Regions from separate parts of the Azospira sp. MPR-LB4 genome, predicted to be linked through region 3. Evidence: predicted binding sites of a transcription regulator. Region 3 holds the regulator's gene; each other region holds the start of a gene.

Region 1 (5,225 bases), 390 kb from region 3:
CAGATTAGGCATGGCTGGTTGGATAGCAGGAAGCGTACCAGCCGCGGCGCTCAACGCAGATTGCCGATTTCCTTGCGGATGGCTTCGATGTTGCGCTCATGCAGTTGCACCTTGTCCTTGTAGGGCTGCACCCGCTCGGCCACCTTGGCGCCGTTGATGCCGCCGCCGACGTTGCGGTCGGTCGGCTGGATGTTGGCCTCCTGATTGGCCAGCTCCTTCTTGGCGGCCTCCAGGTTCTTCTGCTCGGCCGCCAGTTCCTGTTCCAGGATGGTGCGGCGGTCGTTGTCCCGGCTGCGCTGGGTTTCGCTGCCCACCTTGGGGAAATCCGAAGGCGAAGGCGTGCTGACCTTGGCCGGGGCCCGGCTGCCGCCGCTGGGAGCCGAGTTGGTGGGATCGGTGATGATGCGCTTGCAGCCCTTGCCGGGGGCATTGGCATAGGTGATGTGACCGGCGTCGTCGGTACATTTGAAGATGTCGGCCCGGACCGGGCCGACAAACCCCAGGGCCAGCAGGCTGGCCAGCAGGGAGGCACGGGAAAGCTTGGTATTCATTGCCGCTCCTTGAGTTCGGGGCAAGTGTATTGGATCGATAGGGCTTTTACAAATGCCTTTGCCATTGCTCCGGGCAAGCCCGGACACGGCGTCGGAGGCCACGCTCGGCGGCCTCGGGAGCAAAAAAAAGGGACGGCCGCGGCCGTCCCCTTTCTCGGTACTGCAGCCGCTTAGCAGCTGTAGTACAGGTCGAATTCCACCGGGTGGGTGGTCATGCGCAGCTTGTTCACTTCTTCCATCTTCAGGTCGATGAAGGAATCGATCCAGTCGTTGGAGAAGACGCCGCCGCGGGTCAGGAACTCGCGGTCCTTGTCCAGGTTGGCCAGGGCTTCGTCCAGGCTGGCGCAAACGGTCGGGATCTTGGCATCTTCTTCGGGCGGCAGGTCGTACAGATTCTTGTCGGCAGCGTCGCCGGGGTGAATCTTGTTCTGGATGCCGTCCAGGCCAGCCATCAGCAGTGCAGCGAAGCACAGGTAGGGGTTGGCGATGGGATCGGGGAAGCGGGTTTCGATACGGCGGGCCTTGGTGGATTGCACGAAGGGCACGCGGATGGAAGCGGAACGGTTCTTGGCGGAGTAGGCCAGCTTCACCGGAGCTTCGTAGTGGGGCACCAGACGCTTGTAGGAATTGGTACCGGGGTTGGTGATGGCGTTCAGGGCCTTGGCGTGCTTGATGATACCGCCGATGTAGTACAGGGCGGTTTCGGACAGGCCGGCGTAGCCGTTGCCGGCGAACAGGTTCTGGCCATCCTTCCAGATGGACTGGTGCACGTGCATGCCGGAACCGTTGTCGCCAACGATGGGCTTGGGCATGAAGGTGGCGGTCTTGCCGTACTGGTGAGCCACGTTGTGCACGATGTACTTCAGAATCTGGGTCTGGTCGGCGCGACGCACCAGGGTGTTGAAGACGGTGCCGATTTCGTTCTGGCCGGCGGTGGCGACTTCGTGGTGGTGCACTTCGACGGGCACGCCGCAGGCTTCCAGCAGCAGGCACATCTGGGCGCGCATGTCGTTGAAGGAATCAACGGGGGGCACGGGGAAGTAGCCGCCCTTGACCATGGGACGGTGGCCGGCGTTGCCGCCATCGAACTTCTCGGCGGTGGACCAGGCAGCCTCTTCGGAGAAGATCTTCACGTAGGTGCCGGACATGTCGGTCTTCCACTCCACGGAGTCGAAGATGAAGAATTCGGGTTCCGGACCGAAGAAGGCGGTGTCGCCGATGCCGGAGGACTTCAGGTAGGCTTCAGCGCGCTTGGCAATGGAGCGGGGGTCGCGGTCGTAGCCTTTGCCGTCGGCCGGTTCCACCACGTCACAGGTCAGGATCAGGGTGGTTTCGTCGAAGAAGGGGTCGATGTAGGCGGTGTTGGGGTCCGGCATCAGCAGCATGTCGGAGGCCTGGATACCCTTCCAGCCAGCGATGGAGGAACCGTCGAAAGCGTGGCCGGATTCGAACTTGTCTTCGTCGAAGGCGCTGACGGGCACGCCCACGTGTTGCTCTTTACCGCGGGTGTCGGTGAAACGGAAATCGACGAACTTGACGTCGTTTTCCTTGACCATCTTCATGATGTCTTGGGGGGTAGCCATACGCTAAGTCTCCTAACTGAACAGGTACCGGCCGGACCGGCAAAATCAAATAATTCGGTGCGCGACTTTCATAGCAGGTTCCATGCCAGCACTTCGCGCCGAGTAGGCCATTGTGCCATAAGCAAACTTCCCGACCGGGACTTTTTTGACGCACGCAAACGGTGCATTTTACAGGCTAACGCACCATTCTGGTGCGTTAGTGTATGTCGGCGCCCCAAAGCTGCTCGTCCCCCTCGCGACAACTCCGGCGCCAGGAAACCTGGACGGCTCCGCCGGCAGCGGCATCTGACTTATACTTTTCCCATCAACCAGCAGAAGGACAAGCGCCATGGGCAAGATTTCCGACATTCTGACCCTGGCCCAGGAACGGGCCCGGCAACTGGGCCTGCCCTATGGCGGCGCCCTGACGCCCCGGGAGGCCTACGAACTGCTGCAGTCCGCGCCGGGAGCCAAGCTGGTGGATGTGCGCACCCACGCCGAGTGGGACTGGGTCGGCCGCATTCCCGGTGCCGTGGAAATCGAATGGATGCAGTATCCCGGCAACCAGCCCAATCCCCACTTCGCCGCCCAACTGGTGCATCAGGTGGATAAAGAGGCCCTGGTAATGTTCATCTGCCGCAGCGGCGCCCGCTCCCACAAGGCCGCCGAAACGGCGGTGCAGGCCGGTTACACCGAGGTGTACAACGTCCTCGAAGGCTTCGAGGGCGACAAGGATGCCAACGGCCAGCGCAACAAGGTGGGCGGCTGGCGCCATGCCGGCCTGCCCTGGCAGCAGGGCTGAGGATCAGCCGAGCAGGTCCTTCAGCCCGGTGTAGATGGACAGCACCGTGGTGCCGATGGCCACCAGGGAGCTGGAAACCTCGTTGATGCGGGACACCGCCTTCTGCAGCTTTTCCATGCTGGGCGGGCCGCTCACCAGGCGCCGCGCCAGGGCCATCTTCCAGCCGCCCTGCCCTGCCGCCGACTCCGCCGCCAAGTCCGCCGGCAGCGCGGAGACACGGCGGGCCAGCAGGCGCCCCAGCAGCATGCCGGTGAGGTAGCTGAAACCGATGCTGGCGGCGTACTCGGCGAATTCACGCCACTCCACCCGCCCCTGGGGCAGCCAGGGCACCCCATCCACGTAGGCCACCAGACCACTCATGCCGAGCACCGCCAGGGCCGCCATGGCAAAGGCGGCAGCACCGGCATGCCAGAGGGACCGCGGCCCCCGTTGCAGCAGCAGAAAACCGAAGGGCAGGGGAATGAGCAGGGAAACGACGCGCAGATATAGCGTGTCGAGATCGAAGGCCAGCACGATGAGGCCGTGGGCCAGCAGCAACAATAGCAGGGGCAGCCCCCAGTACAGCAGCCAGCTGCCCCGCCCGCAGCCGGAACCGCCGGTCGCCGCGCCGGGCATGGTCCCGGGCGGGCTGCCGGCTTCCAGCAGGCGAATCCGCTCCTGCAGGGCCGACAGTTCCGGTACCGCCTCGCGGCTCTCCTGCAACTGGGCCTCCAGGTCCGCAATGCGGGCCAGGAGCGGCTTGAACAGGTAGAGGTCGCGGCGGCAGACGGGACACACCAGGGCCTCCCGGGAAATGTCGGAGGTGCAGTAGGGGCACTTCATGGGATCACTTCACCACATTGAGCTGCAGCACGGTGGAGGACTGACGCCCCTCGCTGTCCTGCACGGTGACGCGGATCTGGTGCTCCCCCGGCGGCACTTCGGCGCCCGCCAGCTCGATACCGCCCGCACTCAGACCGGCCTTGACCCGGGGCAGCAGGTCCACCGGGGTCGCCTTCAGGTAGGTGACGGAGACGCTGGCCGGATCGATCCGGGCACCACCACGGGGTTCGAAACTGACCTTCAGGTTGAAGGGGGATTTGACCGCACCAGCGGCCGGGTCGGGGGAAAGCATCTTCACCCCCGGGCCCCGGGTGATGCCGCGGGTGACCAGCCCCCCCGCCGCTGCCGGCAGGCGGGCTTCCTCATCCTTGATCAGGGTCACTGCCGCGGCCGGGCCGCTGAGCAGGCCGAGCAGGGCCATCGTCGCAAAAACACTCGTCACTCGCTGCATCGTCGCTCTCCTCTCAATCGCCCACCACCACGAAGGGGGCCCAAAACAGGGGATGGGCATAGCTGAACGCAGCCTTGCCCGTTTTCACATCCACGCTGCCCGGCCCGGACAGCAGGGCCAGCATGGACTGGCGCAGGGCCTCGGCCTTGGCCAGCCCCGGCGTCTGCACCTGGCGGCGGAACAGGTCCGTCATGATGAGACGGGCCGCCACGGTTTCCACCGGCCAGTTGGAGACCAGCAGGGCCCGGGCGCCGGCGTAGAAAAAGGCCCGCCCCAGGCCTGACACAGCCTCGGCGCCGCTGCCCTCCCCCGCTGCCGTATTGCAGGCGGAGAGTACCACCCAATCCGCATTCAGCTTCAGGCCGAGAATCTCGTCCAGGGTCAGCAGGCCGTCGCCCTTGCCGCCGCTGAGCTGGGGAGCCGTGAGGGCCAGGGCAGGCTGGATCAGGCCGTCCAGGTCCCCGGGCACCAGGCCGTGGGTGGCGAACATCACCACCCGCCGGTTGCTCAGGTCCGTCTCCAGGACGGAGCGTTCGCTGGCCCGGGTCTGCAGGTAGATGTCGTCATCCCGCTCGGCCCCCAGGACCCGGGCGATTTCCCGGATTTCGCTGCCCGTGTCGGGCAGGCGCGGCAGCAGGGCCAGCTCGGCCGAATCGACGCCGCCGGTGCGGGGCACGCTGCGCAGGTGCAGGGGCGCCCCCCGGGTGGCCATGCCCTTGGGCGGCAGCGCCGCCAGCCGGGCCTGCTCCTCGCTGAACAGGGGATCGCCGAAACCGATGAAGGGGCGACGCCCGAAATCCCCCGGCTTGAGGGCCCGCAGGCTGCCCAGGGCCGTCACCGAGGGCAGCTGGGCGATGGCGACGCTGCGGGCCAGCCAGGGCACCTCCTTGTAGGCGGCGAAAGGCAGCGGGCTGCGCCCCGGCGCCGGCACCGCTTCCGTCACCAGGACGGACAGGGGCAGCTGGCCCAGCTCGGCGTGGGGCACCGCCAGCAGGACCCGGGCGCCCTGCCAGGCCGGCAGCACGGGCTGCAGCAGT
Region 2 (5,225 bases), 1.0 Mb from region 3:
GCCAAGCCCGTGGCCAAAGCTGCTGCCAAACCCGTGGCCAAGCCGGCAGCGAAGCCGGTCGTCGCCAAGCCGGCCGCCAGCACCAAGCCCGCCACCAAGCCCGTTGCTGCCGCCAAGCCGGCAACCAAAAGCGCCGCGCCCCAGCGCCTGCTGGGTGCCGCCGACCTGATGGGCGCCCTGGACCTGGCCGACGAGTTCTACGCCATCGCCTACAACATCGAGACCTCCCTGCTCAACGGCGGCGCCGTGCCGGGCCAGGACTACACCCGCCTGGACCTCTACCAGCTGGCCCAGCCCTTCGTCCTGGAACTGTTCAAGGGCAACGAGAAGTTCTCCTACGTCTATCCGGCGGTGGAAGTGAACAAGCCCTGAGCCGTTTCCCGGCCCAAGCAAAAGGCGCCCGCGGGCGCCTTTTTTGTTGCCTGCCGGCCCGCTCCCGGCCTCAGTCCCAGGCCGGGTCGGGCAGTTCGGCGAAGACCTGGCGCAGGCGCTCGCCCCATTGGGTGCGGATCTGGTTGAAGTAGGGATCGTCGGCGCCGATCTTGATCTGGTGGGTGACCTTGAAGTCCCCCCTCTCGTAGACCAGCAGGTCCAGGGGCAGGCCCACGGAGAGGTTGGAGCGGATGGTGGAATCCATGGAGATGAGGGCGCATTTGGAGGCCTCCTCCAGGCTGGTGGCCTTTTTCACCACCCGGTCGATGATGGGCTTGCCGTACTTGGATTCGCCGATCTGGAAATAGGGCGTGTCGTGGGTCGCCTCGATGAAGTTGCCGGCGGCGTAGATCTGGAACAGGCGCGGCTCCTCGCCGTGGATGTGGCCGCCGAGGATAAAGGCGGCGGCGAAATCGACGCCGAATTCCTTGAGGGCCGCCGCATCCCGCTGGTGCACCTCGCGCAGGGCGTCGCCCACCAGGCGCGCCGCCTCGAACAGGTTGGGGGCGTTGTAGAGATTGGGCTTGTCAGTGGCCGCCAGGTGCTCGTTCAGCACATTGACCACGGACTGGCTGATGGAGAGGTTGCCCGAGGTCATCAGCACCAGCATGCGCTCCCCCGGGCGCTCCCACACGGTCATCTTGCGGAAGGTGTTGATGTGGTCCACCCCGGCGTTGGTGCGGGAATCGGAAAGGAAGACCAGGCCGGCATCGAGCCGCATTGCCACGCAGTAAGTCATGTCGTCGTCGCTGTTTTTATGATGGTGAAAAAAGGCCGGCGGCAGCTGCCGCCGGCGCCTCCCCGACTGGTGCGCCTCAGGCCGGCACCAGGAAGTCCTGGGAGATGCGGTTGCCCAGGTCGTAGATGTCGTCCATGAACTCGGTCAGGTACTCGTGCAGGCCATCCTCCAGCACGTCGTCGATGCGGCCGTAGTGCAGGCGCGAATGCAGCAGGCCGGCCCGGCGCAGGGTCTCGCTGGACTGGCGGTTGCCCACCAGGCCCAGCAGGTGATTCACCTTGTCCAGGCAGTGGTGCAGGGAACGGGGCATGTCCATGCGCAGGATCAGCAGCTCCGCCACCCGGGCCGGGGTGATGACGTCCCGGTACACCTTGCGGTACACCTCGAAGGCGGAAAGGGAGCGCAGCAGGGCACCCCACTGGTAGAAGTCGGTGACACCGCCTTCCTCCCCTTCACCGTTGGGCTGCAGGAAGTGGTATTTCACGTCCAGGATGCGGGCCGTGTTGTCGGCCCGTTCCAGGAGGCCACCCATGCGGATGAAGTGGGCCGCCTCGTCCTGCAACAGGGTGCCGAAGGTGACGCCCCGGGTCAGGGCCGAACGCAGCTTGACCCATTCGAAGAACTCGGTGATGCCGCCAGCCATGATCTGCTCGAAGCTCTGGGCCCGCAGGTCGATCCAGGCGGCGTTGATGGTCTCCCACATTTCCGTGGTGAGGGTGCCGCGCACGGCGTGGGCGTTTTCCCGGGCCGCCCGCAGGCAGCTGTAGATGGAGGAGAAGTTGCTTTCGTCCCGCACCATGAAGCGCAGCACATTTTCCGCGCTGGGCTCGCCGTAGGCCTTGGCGAAGGGCTCTTCCAGGCTGTTGAGGACGATGATGGCGTTCCAGTTCTGGTTCGCCGCTTCCGGCGACTGGGGCACCAGGGACATCTGGTAGGTGACGTCCAGCAGGCGGGCCAGGTTCTCGGCCCGCTCGATGTAGCGGGCCATCCAGTAGAGGTGATCGGCGGTACGACTGAGCATATGCGGCTCCTTATTTATTAGCCACAGAGGACACAGAGATCACAGAGGGACAAGCTCGCAGCAGATAGGCCTTGCCTAGAAAAATTGGCTTGGTCATGCAATCGCATTTTCTCTGTGTTCTCTGTGCCCTCTGTGGCAAAGCTTTTCATTCCAGCACCCAGGTGTCCTTGGTGCCGCCGCCCTGGGAGGAGTTCACCACCAGGGAGCCTTCCTGCAGGGCCACCCGGGTGAGGCCGCCGGGGACCATGGTCACTTCCTTGCCGGAGAGGACGAAGGGGCGCAGGTCGATGTGGCGCGGCGCCACGCCCGATTCGACGAAGGTGGGGCAGGTGGACAGGGCCAGGGTGGGCTGGGCGATGTACTTTTCCGGGTTGGCGACAAGACGCCGGCGGAAGTCCTCGATCTCGGCCTGGGTGGAGGCCGGCCCCACCAGCATGCCGTAGCCGCCGGCGCCATGGACTTCCTTCACCACCAGCTCCGGCAGGTGGGCCAGGGTGTAGGCCAGGTCGTCGGGCTTGCGGCACATGTAGGTGGGCACGTTGTTGAGGATGGGCTCCTCCCCCAGGTAGAAGCGCACCATCTCCGGCACATAGGGGTAGATGGACTTGTCGTCGGCCACCCCGGTGCCCACCGCATTGGCCAGGGTCACCTTGCCGGCCCGGTAGGCCTGCAGGATGCCGGGCACGCCGAGCATGGAGTCGGCGCGGAAAACCTGCGGGTCGATGAAGTCGTCGTCGATGCGGCGATAGATCACATCCACCCGCTGGGGGCCCTGGGTGGTGCGCATGTAGACCGTGTCGTTATCGACGAAAAGGTCCCGCCCTTCCACCAGTTCCACCCCCATCTGCTGGGCCAGGAAGGTGTGCTCGAAGTAGGCGCTGTTGTAGGCCCCCGGAGTCAGCACCACCACCGTGGGATCGGAGACGCCGTTGGGAGCGGAGGCCCGCAGGGTCTCCAGCAGCAGGTCCGGGTAATGCTCCACCGGAGCCACCTTGTGCTTGGAGAACAGCTCGGGGAAGAGCCGCATCATCATCTTGCGGTCTTCCAGCATGTAGGAGACGCCGGAGGGCACCCGCAGGTTGTCTTCCAGCACGTAGAACTCGCCGGCCCCGGCCCGCACCAGATCCACGCCGGCGATGTGGGCATAGATGCCGGCCGGCACGTCCACCCCGCGCATGATGGGACGGAACTGGGCGTTGCCCTCCACCTGCTCCCGGGGAATGCGCCCGGCCTTGAGGATTTCCTGGTCGTGGTAGATGTCGTGGAGGAACAGGTTGAGAGCCTTGACCCGCTGCTTGAGGCCGGCCTTGAGGGCCTTCCATTCATCTGCCGGGATGACCCGGGGAATGATGTCGAAGGGGATCAGCCGCTCGGTGCCGGCCTCCTCGCCATAGACGGCGAAGGTGATGCCGACGCGGCGGAAGGCGATGTCGGCCTCGGCCCGCTTGCGGGCGATGCGTTCGTCAGGGGTTTCGGAAAGCCAGCGCCGGTAGGTCTGGTAGTGGGAGCGGACGGCGCCGTCGGCACCGTTCATTTCGTCGAAGAAGCTGGGCTTGTTCATGATGGTCGCGCCATGAGGAAGGGCGACAATCAAATAGCAGGGGTTGTGCCAGGATCATAATCGCTTGATCCTTAAAGGACTTCCGGGGAATTGGCGGAAGCGGCGCCAGAAAACGGTGCCACCATGCACCATGGGCAGAAGCTGGCGCACCAATTTGAAGCAGAAAAGTGTGATTTCCTTCACGGCATGGCTGGTGACGGAAATATAATGCGCACTTCATGTTTCATATAGTTTGGACAATCCCATGCTTGATCAACTTTCCCTGCGTACCCGACTCCTGGCGGTGGTGCTGGTGGCGCTCCTGGGGGTCCTGGCACTGGCGGCCATCGCCGCCTTCAATACCCGCTCCCTCATGCTGGATGAGAGAAAAGGCCAGATTCGCGCCATCACCCAGGGCGCCTACAACGTGGTCGCCTACTATCAAAGCCAGGAAGCCGCCGGCAACCTCAGCCGCGACGAGGCCCAGGCCCACGCCAAGGCGGCCGTGCGGCAGATCCGCTTCAACGGCCCCGACGGCAAGAGCGACTATTTCTACATCTGGACCCCCGACGGCATCAGCGTCATGCATGCCCTGAAGCCGGAATGGGAAGGCAAGCCCATGGGCGACCAGGTGAAGGACGGCAGCGGCAAGCTGATCATCCGGGAACTGGCAAGCCTGCTGCAGAACCAGGCCACCACCTACATGGACACCCAGTTCGTCAAGAAGGCGGGCGATCCCACCATGTATCCCAAGGTGCTCTACGCCCAGAAATTCCCGGCCTGGGACTGGATCATCGGCACCGGCGTCTATATCGACGAAGTGGACCGGGAGTTCCAGCAAACCCTGATCTACCAGGGCCTGCTGGCCCTGGTGGTGCTGGCCCTGATCGGCAGCATCTGCTACCTGGTGACCCGCAGCGTGCTCAAGCAGATCGGCGGCGAACCTGCCGCCGCCACGGCCATCATGCAGCAGGTGGCCGGCGGCAACCTGCATGCGGCCATCGGCCAGACCCAGCCCGGCAGCCTGCTCCATGCCCTGAGCCAGATGGTGCTCTCCCTGCGCCAGATGCTCACCGAAATCCGCCAGGACGCGGAAACCCTGGCCAGCAACTCCCAGGCGATCAGCTCCGCCTCCAGCCAGCTGGCCGACACCACCGGTGCCCAGGCCGATGCCACCTCCTCCATGGCCGCCGCCATTGAACAGCTGACGGTCAGTTCCAGCCACATTTCCGACAGCGCCGAGGAGACCCAGGGGGATTCCCACAAAGCCGTGGATCTCTCCAAACAGGGCCGGGAACGGGCAGAGCAGGCCGCCGAGGCCATGCAGCGCATCGCTGCCACGGTATCCGAAGGCTCCACCCGCATCCGCACCCTGGATCAGCAGGCCAACCAGATTTCCTCCATTGCCGGCGTGATCAAGGACATCGCCGGGCAAACCAATCTGCTGGCCCTCAACGCCGCCATCGAGGCGGCCCGGGCCGGCGAGGCGGGCC
Region 3 (5,225 bases):
GGCGGGAAGCGGCACGCAGAAGGGCTGGCTGCATCTCGGGCTCCAGGGAAATGCCCGGCGTCGGGGCGGTATTGGGGGAATGGGGCAGGCCATTCTGTCAAAAAAAATGCCAGCCTTCAATCGGCTGGCATTTTTGCGGGAAGTCCGCCCCGGGCTTACTTGGCAGCCTGGCTGTCGGCTTCGCACTTCTTGATGAAGGAGGCCTTGGCAGCACCGGCCAGTTTCTTCTCCGCGGCCTTGGACTGGCACTCCGCATTGGCGGCGGGAGCGTCGGCGGTCTTGCCGGAGAGGCAGGTCTTCATGAAGCCCTTGCGCTCGTCGCCCTTGAGGCCTTTCTCGCCGGCCTCCTTGTTGCAGTTCTTCATGCGCTCCTGCTGGGGCGTCGGCGCTTTGGCCGCGTCAGCGGCGCCGGCAATGGGAGCCAGGCCGATACAGGCCAGGGAACACAGGGCAAGCAGCATCTTTTTCATGGTGTCTCCGTCAGTGGTCAGGCAGGGATCACCACTATGCGTTCGTCAAATATCGTCGTCAAGCAGCAGCTTCTGCTGCCGGGTGATGAATTCCTGCATGTTGTCGATGCCGCGCAGCTGCAGGATGCTGTTGCGCACCGCCGCCTCCAGCAGCACCGCCAGGTTGCGCCCGGCGGCCACCGGAATGACCACCTTGCGCACGGCCACGCCGAGGATCTCCTGGGTCTGGGCATCCAGGGGCAGGCGCGGCGCATCCACCCCGGCCACCGGCTTCTGCAGGTGCACGATCAGCTTGAGCTTCATTTTCCGCCGGGAGGCGGTCTCGCCGAAGATGGTGCGGATGTTTAGCAGGCCCAGGCCCCGCACTTCGAGGAAGTCCCGCAGCATGCCCGGGCAACGGCCCTCGATGGTGGCGGGGGCGATGCGAGCCAGTTCCACCACGTCGTCGGCGACCAGGCCGTGGCCCCGGGAAATCAGTTCCAGGGCCAGTTCAGACTTGCCGACGCCGGAATCGCCGGTGATGAGGACGCCCATGCCCAGCACGTCCATGAAGACGCCATGCACCGACACCGTGTCCGCCAGGCGGCGGGAGAGGTAGATGCGCAGCAGGTCGATCACGGCCGAGCAGGGTTTGGCGGTGGTGAACAGGGGAGTGCCGGTGCTCTCGCAGCCCTCCAGCACGGCCGGCAGCACTTCCAGGCCCTCGGCGACGATGACGGCAGGAGGCTGGGCGGCGAAGATTTCGTTCATCTGCGCCTTGAGGCGCTCAGGATTGACCCGGCTCAGCCACTGGTACTCGGCGGCGCCGATGACCTGCAGGCGTTCCGGGTGGATCAGGTTGAGGTGGCCGACCACGTCGGCGCCGTAGTTGCCCCGCTCCCGGATCTCGATGGAGCGTTCGGCACCCTGGGCCGCGACCCAGGTCAGGGACAGCTTGTCCTGGTGGTCCTCAAACAGCTGGCTGATGGAGATTTGCCGCATGGTTCCCCCAGTCGGTGAACAGGCGGTGGGCGTCGTCGGTGTTGTCGCAGGCGCCCAGGGCCTCGCGGAAGGCCCGGTCGGAGAAACGCTGGGCCAGCTCGGAAAGAATCTGCAGATGCTGCTCGGTGGCCTGTTCCGGCACCAGCAGCACGAACATCAGGCCGACGGGCTTGCCGTCGGGGGAATCGAAAGGCACCGGGGCGGACAGGCGCATGAAGGCGCCGGCGGCTTCCTTGAGCCCCTTGATGCGGCCGTGGGGAATGGCAACCCCCTGGCCCAGGCCGGTGGAACCGAGTTTTTCCCGGGCGAAGAGGCTGTCGAAAACCGTGGCCCGGGCGATGCCCAGGTTGTTCTCGAACAGCAGTCCGGCCTGCTCGAATGCCCGCTTCTTGCTGCTGGCTTCGAGGTCCAGCAGGATGTGGGCGGGAGGGAGGAGTTTGGCGATCAGATCCATGGGGCGGGAACCTTCCCCGAACAGCGGGATGGCGGCGGCAGGGCCGGTTGGAGACTGGGATTCAGGCAGGATACCTGGCGAAAAGTGGCGGGATCATAACGGAAAACGACCCCGCCGCCTATGCCTTTCGTCCCAGTCCCGGAGAGGGAATCAGATCACTCTTCGATGTGATTCTTGATGGTGTCGCGGTGGTGATCCTGGGCCTTCTGCTTGTACTTCTGCACCTGGCGGTCCAGCTTGTCGATCAGGGTGTCCACGGCGGCATACAGGTCGGCATCCTCGGCATCCACGTGGATGTCCTTGCCGGGCACGCGCACGGTGACTTCAGCCTTCTGCTTCAGCTTTTCCACGGTGAGGATGACGTTGACGTCGATGACGCTGTCGAAGTGACGCGTAACCCGCTCCAGCTTGGCAGTGACGTAGTCGCGGATCGCCGGGGTGACTTCCAGGTGATGTCCGGTGATGTGCAGGTTCATGGCTCGCTCCTTTTTTAGATGGACTTGCGTAGGTTGGCCGGCGAAATGTTGAGCGCTTCTCTGTATTTTGCAATGGTTCGACGCGCCACAACAATGCCTTGTTGGCCAAGAATTTCGGATATTTGACTGTCCGAAAGGGGTTTTCTGGGGTCTTCGGCCGCCACCAGCTGCTTGATCAGGGCCCGGATGGCGGTGGCCGAACAGGCGCCCCCCGTATCCGTGGCCACATGGCTGCCGAAGAAATACTTGAGTTCGAAAATGCCCCGGGGGGTGGCCATGTACTTCTGGGTGGTCACCCGGGAGACGGTGGATTCGTGCAGGCCCAGGGTTTCGGCGATTTCCCGCAGCACCAGGGGACGCATGGCCACCTCGCCGTGTTCGAAGAACTGGCGCTGGCGGTCCAGGATGGCCTGGGACACGCGCAGGATGGTGTCGAAACGCTGCTGCACGTTCTTGATCAGCCAGCGGGCCTCCTGCAGCTGGCCGGAGAGGCTGGAGCCGCGCTGCTTGGAGAGGATCTCGGCGTAGAGCCGGTTGATGCGTAGGCGCGGGTAGGCGTCCGGATTGATGCTGGCGGTCCACTGGTTGCGCACCTTCTTCACCACCACGTCCGGGGTGATGTAGCGGGCATCCAGGGGCGCGTACTGGGCGCCGGGCCGGGGGTTGAGGCTCTTCACCAGGTTGGTGACGGCGCGCAGGCGCTCGTCGTCGCAGCCCAGCAGCTTCTTCAGCTTGGTGAAGTCCCGGCCGGCCAGCAGTTCCAGATGATGGCGCACCAGCTTCAAGGCCTGGTCCCGCACCTCGTCGGCCGGCAGGGCTTCCAGCTGCAGGGCCAGGCATTCGCCCGGAGTACGGGCGCCGACACCGGTCGGGTCCAGGTGCTGCAGGTGGCGCAGGGCGATCTGCAGGTCGTCCAGGTCGATTTCCAGCTCTTCCGGCAGGGCTTCCTGCAGCTCCTCCAGGGGCTGGGTCAGGTAGCCGTCCTCGTCCAGCGCCTCGATGAGGAAGCTGACCAGCTGCCGGTCCCGCTCGGAGAGCTGCATCAGGCCCAGCTGCCAGTTGAGGTGGTCGCGCAGGGAGGTGTTGGCGGCCTGCACTTCCTGGAAGTCGGAATCCTCGTCTTCGTCGCGGGAGGCGGAAGGGTAGCTGCCTTCGGCAAACCAGTCCTCGCCTTCGCCCAGGCTGTCCCGGCTGTCGTCCCGGACTTCTTCGGGGCCATGACTGTCGGCGCCTTCACCGGATTCGCCGCTATCGCCTTCCCGCGGGCCTTCGGCAGCGGCCTCGGCCGTACTGCCGGCGTATTCGCCTTCGCTCCCGCTGTAGGAGGGCTCGTAGTTCTCGTCCTCCCGCTCCAGCAGGGGGTTTTCCAGCAGATACTTCTCCAACTCTTGCTCCAGCTCGAGCGTCGACAGTTGCAGCAGCCGGATGGACTGCTGCAGCTGTGGCGTCAGGGCCAGGTGCTGCGAGAGTTTGAGTTGGAGGGTTGGTTTCATGGACCCGGGGCCGAAGGGGCCGGCGGCAATGAGCGGGTTGAGGGAAAGACTCGGAGACTGGGCTCGTCAGAGACGGAAGCTCTCGCCCAGATATACTTTTCGGACGTCTTCATTATAAACGATCTCATCCGGGCGGCCAGACGCCAGCACCCGGCCCTCATTGATGATGTAGGCCCGGTCGCAGATGCCCAGGGTCTCACGCACGTTGTGGTCGGTGATGAGCACGCCGATGCTGCGGTCCTTGAGGAAACGGATGATCTTCTGGATTTCCAGCACGGCGATGGGGTCCACGCCGGCGAAGGGCTCATCCAGCAGGATGAAACGGGGAGAGGTGGCCAGGGCCCGGGCGATTTCCACCCGGCGGCGCTCGCCACCGGACAGGGCGGCGGCATTGGAAGCGCGGATGTGGCCGATGTGCAGCTCTTCCAGCAGTTCCTCCAGGCGCAGGTCGATCTCGTGCTTGGGCAGCTTCTGCAGTTCCAGCACGGCGCGGATGTTCTCCTCCACGTTGAGCTTGCGGAAGACGGAAGCCTCCTGGGGCAGGTAGGAAATGCCCAGATGGGCCCGCTTGTGGATGGGGAAGTGGGTCACTTCCTGATTCTGCAGCTGGATGGAGCCGCCGTCGGAGGGCACCAGGCCGACGATCATGTAGAAACAGGTGGTCTTGCCGGCACCGTTGGGGCCCAGCAGGCCCACCACCTCACCGCTGCCCACCTCGAAGGACACGTCATGCACCACGGTGCGGGACTTGTAGCGCTTTTTCAGGTTGTTGGCGGAAAGCTTGGCGATGAGGTCGGGGTTCTGCTCGGACATGGGCTATCGGATTCTATGAATGCGGGGGCGTAAAGGCATTGTGCCAGAGGTGTCGCCCGGGGGTTCTACCAGTCGCTGCCGGACTCGTCGTCCCAGCCGCCCTGCAGCACCTGGCGGACGGTGGCGGCGGCAAAGCCGCGGCTGAGGAGGAAGCGGGTCTGTTTGGCCCGCTCGGCCAGATCGGCGGGCAGGGCGGCGAATTTCTTCTGCCACACCTGGCGCGCCCGTTCCAGCTCGCTGCCGCCCTGGGCCAGGGCCGCGGCGACGGTTTCCTCGGCCACGCCCTTCTGCCGCAGTTCCTGGGCCAGCCGGGCATCGCCGTAGCGGCGGGCGCGGATGGCGACCCTTTCACTGGCATAGCGGGCATCGGAAAGCTGGCGGCGGGCCGCCAGGTCGTCCAGCAGGGCCTCCAGCTCAGCCTCGGATTCTGCGTGGGGCGCCAGCTTGCGGGCCAGTTCGGCCCGGCTGTACTCCCGCCGCGCCAGCAGCCCCAGGGCCCGCTGGCGCAGGCTCGGGGTCATTCCCCGGCAGCGGCCGC
Region 4 (5,225 bases), 1.2 Mb from region 3:
CTCCCGCGCCTGGATGGCGCGCTGCACGCGCTGCATGGGCTCGGCCCACTGGGGGTCCCGGGCGCCGTGGCCGAAAAGGATGAGGGCAGTTTGGATCATGTCTGGATTATGGGTGAAGGCAAGGGGCGAGGGAATTGATCGATATCGCCTTTTGCCGCAGCCGGCAAAGGCCGCGACGTCCCCTGCTTCGGCCGCCGGAACGGCCATTGGTTCCATGCCATCGCCAGGAGGCAGCAGGGACGGACTTCTCCGCCATGGCATGGCCGTCAGGCCCGTCCCTTCTGCCTCTCCGGGCATGGCCGTTTCCCTGTCAGGCCTGGAGCCAGACCCGGCCGTCTTCCACCTTCACCTGGAAGCGGGCGGTACAGCCCTGGTCCGGCGCCACCGCCTCGCCGCTGGCCAGCTCGATGTTCCAGCTGTGCAGGGGGCAGGTCACCCGCTGGCCGTGCACGATGCCCTGGGAGAGGGGCCCGCCCTTGTGGGGGCACTTGTCGTGGAGAGCGAAGACGGCATCGCCGTCGGTGCGGAACACGGCAATATCGCCGCCCGGGTGCTGCACCACCCGGGAACCCAGCAGGGGGATGTCTTCCAGGGCGCAGAGGTTTTTCCATTGGCTCATTTTTCGTTCCTTAAAACCGTTTTGCCACAGAGGGCACAGAGAACACCGAGAGAATCGTGCCGGCCTGCCGGCTTAGAAGGCCAGGGGCTCGAATTCACGCCGGGCCGGGGCTTCCTGGTGCTCGGCCCAGGGATCGGCGGCATCCTTGAGGGAATCGAGCAGGCGGGCGTGCAGGGCCTTGCGGTTGTCCTCGTCCTCCACCACCAGGCGCTTGACGTGGTCCAGGCCCACCCGCTGCACGTAATGCACGGTGCGCTCCAGGTAGAAGCCCTCCTCCCGGTAGAGCTGGAGGAAGGCGCCGGAGTATTCCTTGACCTCTTCGGCGGTGGCCACCTTGCACAGGAACTGGGCCGCCTCGGTCTTGATGCCGCCGTTGCCGGCGACGTGGATTTCCCAGCCCGAATCGACGGCGATGATGCCCACGTCCTTGATGCCGGATTCGGCGCAGTTGCGCGGGCAGCCGGAGACGGCCAGCTTCACCTTGTGGGGGCTCCACATGTCGAACAGCATCTTCTCCAGCTCGATGCCCATGCCGGTGGAGTCCTGGGTGCCGAAGCGGCAGAACTGGCTGCCGACGCAGGTCTTCACGGTGCGGATGGACTTGCCGTAGGCGTGGCCGGAGACCATGCCGGCCTGGGCCAGGTCGGCCCACATGTGAGGCAGGTCCTCCTTCTTCACCCCCAGGAGGTCGATGCGCTGGCCGCCGGTGACCTTGACCATGGGCACCTGGTACTTGTCCGCCACGTCGGCGATGGCCCGCAGTTCGTTGGGCGTGGTGACGCCGCCCCACATGCGCGGCACCACCGAATAGGTGCCGTCCTTCTGGATGTTGGCGTGGGCCCGCTCGTTGATGAAGCGGCTTTGCGGATCGTCCATGGCCTCGTGGGGGAAGGTGGAGATGAGGTAGTAGTTGAGGGCCGGGCGGCACTTCTCGCAACCGTTGGGATTCTTCCAGGCCAGGGCTTCGATCACCGCCGGAATGGAGGTCAGGTGCCGCTCCCGGATGGCCTGGCGCACGGCCCCGTGGCTGTGCTCGGTGCAGCCGCACATGGGCTTCTCGGCGCTGCTGGCGGCCTGGTAGGCGCCACCCACGGTGGAAGCCAGGATCTGCTCCACCAGGCCGGTGCAGGAACCGCAGGAGGCGGAAGCCTTGGTGTGCTTGCGCACCTCGTCCAGGGTGAACAGCCCCTTCTCCTTGATGGCCTTGACGATGACGCCCTTGGTGACGCCGTTGCAGCCGCACACCTCGGCGCTGTCGGCCATGGCGGCGGCCTTGTTGTGGCCCTGGTGGCCCGTGTCCCCCAGGTTGCTCTGGCCGAACATGAGGTGGTCGCGAATCTGGCTGACGTCCTTGCCCTCCCGCAGCAGCTGGAAGTACCAGGAACCGTCCGCCGTGTCGCCGTAGAGCACGCCGCCCACCAGCTTGTTGTCCTTCAGCACCAGGCGCTTGTACACGCCGCCGGCCGGGTCGTGCAGAACGATGTCCTCGGTGTCGCTGCCGCCCATGAAGTCGCCGGCGGAGAAAAGGTCGATGCCGGTGACCTTCAGCTTGGTGGAAGTCACCGAGCCCTGGTAGCGACCGATGCCGTAACCGGCCAGATGGTTGGCGCAGACCTTGGCCTGCTCGAACAGCGGCGCCACCAGGCCGTAGGCGATGCCGCGATGGCTGACGCATTCGCCCACGGCGTAGATTTTCGGATCGTAGGTCTGCAGGGTGTCGGAGACGACGATGCCCCGGTTGCAGTGAATGCCGGAAGACTCGGCCAGGGCCGTGTTGGGGCGGATGCCCACCGCCATCACCACCAGGTCGGCGGGAATCTGCATGCCGTCCTTGAAGCGGATGGCCGCCACCCGGCCGCTCTCGCCGGCGATGAGGGCTTCCGTGTTCTTCTGCAGCAGGAATTTCAGGCCCCGCTCCTCCAGGGACTGCTGCAGCATGCGCCCGGCCACCTCGTCCAGCTGGCGCTCCAGCAGCCAGGGGCCGACGTGCACCACGGTCACGTCCATGCCCCGCAGCTTGAGGCCGTTGGCCGCTTCCAGGCCCAAGAGGCCGCCGCCGATGACCACCGCGTGGCGATGGGTCCTGGCCGCCTCGATCATGGCGTCGGTGTCGGCGATGTCCCGATAGGCGATCACCCCCGGCAGGTCGTTGCCGGGGATGGGCAGCATGAAGGGGTTGGAGCCGGTTGCCAGCAGCAGGCGGTCGTAGGACTCCACCGTGCCGTCCTCGGCGACGACCTGGCGCCTGACCCGGTCCACCTTGGTCACCTTCTTGTTGAGGTGCAGCTTGATGCCGTTGTCGGCGTACCACTGCAGATCGTTGAGGACGATCTCGGGCACCGTCATCTCGCCGGCCAGGACCGGGGAAAGCAGGATGCGGTTGTAGTTGGGATGGGGTTCGGCGCCGAAGACGGTGATGTCGTAGTGGTCCGGGGCGATCTTCAGCAGCTCTTCCAGGGTGCGCACGCCGGCCATGCCGTTGCCCACCAGCACCAGTTTGGGTTTGTTCATGAAGCACTCCTTCGGTCGCCGGCTTCCGGGGTGCGGGACGGGCCTCGGACGGCGCCCGCGCCATTGCGGTACGCCGTCGTGCCCTCCCGCAACGCCATCAGGCAGCGAGAGAAAACATTGAAGGGCAGTGCTTCACGTTGACCCCGAGGGCCACACCACCGGCAGTCCCGCCGCCCAGGCGACAGGAGTACGCCTGAGATTTAGCAATCGCCATGCCATTCCGTAAGCACATGATTTAAATGAGATAACACCAAACCCGCCGCCCGCTCCGCCGCACACAACTGGTGCATCGCCGCCTCGCCCTGCCCCGCCAGCGGGCGCCCGGCACCGTCCCTCGGCTGCCGCCCGCCGCCGGTCCCCTGCTGGCCCAAAGGCCTATTTGAGGAAGTCCGGGCCCATGCCAGAATGGGCCGACAGACGAGTGCTTCGTGCGCCCCATCCCAATGGAGAACGCCATGGCTCCCGAAAACAGTACCGCCCCCCCCAACCGCCCGCCCCTGGTGCGTCCCGGACGCAGCCTGCTGGTCGGCTGGCTGCTCCTGGTGGCCATCATCATCGGCCTGGTCTTCCGGGAAATCGGCGAAACCCGGGAACGCCTCTACAACGCCGCCTGGGACAACCTCAGCACCCTCAACCTGGCCCTGCTGGAACAGATGGAGCGGGCCATCACCGCCACCGACCAGGCCCTGCTCAACGCCCGCCAGGAAGTGGCCGCCATGCCGCCACTGGTGGCGGAGAAAAACCCGGCCCGGCGCGAGGAGCAGGCCCGGCGCGAGGAGCAGGCCCGGCGCCTGCACCAGCTGCTGCGCAGCCAGGTCACCGCCACCCCCTTCGTCACCAACCTGGTGCTGGTGGACGCCCAGGGCAATGTGCTGGCCCACTCGGCCCGCCACCCGGTACCCGCCATGAACGTGCGGGAGCGGGAATACTTCCGCCGTCTGCGCGACACGGCCGAGGCCGAGCCCCTCATCTCGCCCCCCACCCGCACCCTGCTCGACGGCTCCCAGCGGCTCATCTTCTCCCGCCGCCTGGTGGGGCCCCGGGGCCATTTCGCCGGCGTCATCCTGGCCAGCGTCAGCCTGGCCGATGTGGTCTCCTTCTACCGCTCCGTGCTGCACCTGCCCGGCGGCGCCGTGGCCCTTTACCACAGCAACACCACCCTGCTCGCCCGCTACCCGGAAATGCCCGACAGCCTGGGCCATGCCTACCCGGAACAGGACCTGTTCCTGCGCACTCCCGGCCGCGGCGCCAGCGGCACCCTGCTGGAAACCAGCTCCATGGATGGGCGCCAGCGCCTGAAAAGCTTCCGCGAGGCCAAGCGCTATCCCATCCTGGTCTCCGTCTCCCAGGAGGAAAGCGAACTGCTGCGCCCCTGGCGCGCCACCACCCTGCACATCATCCTCATGGGCCTGGGCAGCATCGTCCTCTGCTCCCTCTTCATCGGCCTCATCTGGCGCCAGCTGCAACGCCTGGAGGAACAGGCCCGGGCCCTGCGGGAAAGCGAAGGGCGCTTCCGCAACCTGGTGGAACGGGCCGGCGACGCCCTCTTCCTGCACGACCCCGGCGGCCGCATCGAGGACGTGAACCAGCAGGCCTGCGACAGCCTGGGCCTGCCCCGGGAGGAGCTGATCGGCAGCAATATGGACGCCTTCGAGGTCGGCATTCCCGCCGCCGAACTGCACCAGCTGTGGCACAACCTGGACACCAACGCCCCGGTGACCCAGGAAGGCCGCCACCGCCACCGCCTGGGCCACGAATTCCCGGTGGAGATGCGCATCGGCGCCTTCGCCTCCGGCGGCCGCCGCCTGATCCTGACCCTGGCCCGGGACGTCACCGAGCGCCAGGCCTACCAGGAGAAGCTGCGCCAGCAGGCCCTGCACGACGGCCTCACCGGCCTGCCCAACCGGGTCCTCTTCAACGACCTCCTGGGCCAGCTGCTGGCCCAGTCGGAACGGCAGGAGCGGGCTTTCGCCCTGCTCTTCGTGGACCTGGACCATTTCAAGGAAGTGAACGACACCCTGGGCCACGCCGCCGGCGACCGGCTGCTGCAGGAAGCGGCGGCCCGCCTGCGGGGCTGCCTGCGCAAGGCCGATAC

What was found. Region 3 encodes sigma-54, which starts transcription at its own class of promoters, with help from an activator protein. Its sites were predicted from a motif close to TGGCACGCTTNCTGCTNA; they were not measured.
Region 1: a site for sigma-54 is predicted at 2,205-2,222, ahead of glnA (glutamate--ammonia ligase). Genes of this name have one in related genera too.
Region 2: a site for sigma-54 is predicted at 3,787-3,804, ahead of AC3QLZ_RS05175 (circularly permuted type 2 ATP-grasp protein). Genes of this name have one in related genera too.
Region 4: a site for sigma-54 is predicted at 3,331-3,348, ahead of nirB (nitrite reductase large subunit NirB). Genes of this name have one in related genera too.

What each region holds. Positions count from the first base shown of each region.
Region 1 covers NZ_CM179521.1:2,584,622-2,589,846, reverse strand. Annotated here, with positions in the region: gene glnL (nitrogen regulation protein NR(II)) at 1-12, opposite strand, end outside; gene AC3QLZ_RS12195 (DUF4124 domain-containing protein) at 51-551, opposite strand; gene glnA (glutamate--ammonia ligase) at 722-2,134, opposite strand; gene AC3QLZ_RS12185 (rhodanese-like domain-containing protein) at 2,463-2,915, shown strand; gene AC3QLZ_RS12180 (hypothetical protein) at 2,919-3,737, opposite strand; gene AC3QLZ_RS12175 (hypothetical protein) at 3,742-4,188, opposite strand; gene AC3QLZ_RS12170 (CHAT domain-containing protein) at 4,202-5,225, opposite strand, start outside.
Region 2 covers NZ_CM179521.1:1,144,041-1,149,265, forward strand. Annotated here, with positions in the region: gene AC3QLZ_RS05160 (hypothetical protein) at 1-372, shown strand, start outside; gene AC3QLZ_RS05165 (proteasome-type protease) at 443-1,171, opposite strand; gene AC3QLZ_RS05170 (alpha-E domain-containing protein) at 1,248-2,192, opposite strand; gene AC3QLZ_RS05175 (circularly permuted type 2 ATP-grasp protein) at 2,338-3,753, opposite strand; gene AC3QLZ_RS05180 (methyl-accepting chemotaxis protein) at 3,998-5,225, shown strand, end outside.
Region 3 covers NZ_CM179521.1:2,192,729-2,197,953, forward strand. Annotated here, with positions in the region: gene AC3QLZ_RS10375 (hypothetical protein) at 1-34, opposite strand, end outside; gene AC3QLZ_RS10380 (PsiF family protein) at 156-470, opposite strand; gene hprK (HPr(Ser) kinase/phosphatase) at 516-1,451, opposite strand; gene ptsN (PTS IIA-like nitrogen regulatory protein PtsN) at 1,420-1,905, opposite strand; gene hpf (ribosome hibernation-promoting factor, HPF/YfiA family) at 2,061-2,381, opposite strand; gene AC3QLZ_RS10400 (RNA polymerase factor sigma-54) at 2,396-3,874, opposite strand; gene lptB (LPS export ABC transporter ATP-binding protein) at 3,941-4,687, opposite strand; gene recX (recombination regulator RecX) at 4,753-5,208, opposite strand; gene recA (recombinase RecA) at 5,205-5,225, opposite strand, start outside.
Region 4 covers NZ_CM179521.1:3,420,678-3,425,902, reverse strand. Annotated here, with positions in the region: gene AC3QLZ_RS16010 (sirohydrochlorin chelatase) at 1-99, opposite strand, end outside; gene nirD (nitrite reductase small subunit NirD) at 311-619, opposite strand; gene nirB (nitrite reductase large subunit NirB) at 692-3,130, opposite strand; gene AC3QLZ_RS15995 (sensor domain-containing diguanylate cyclase) at 3,586-5,225, shown strand, end outside.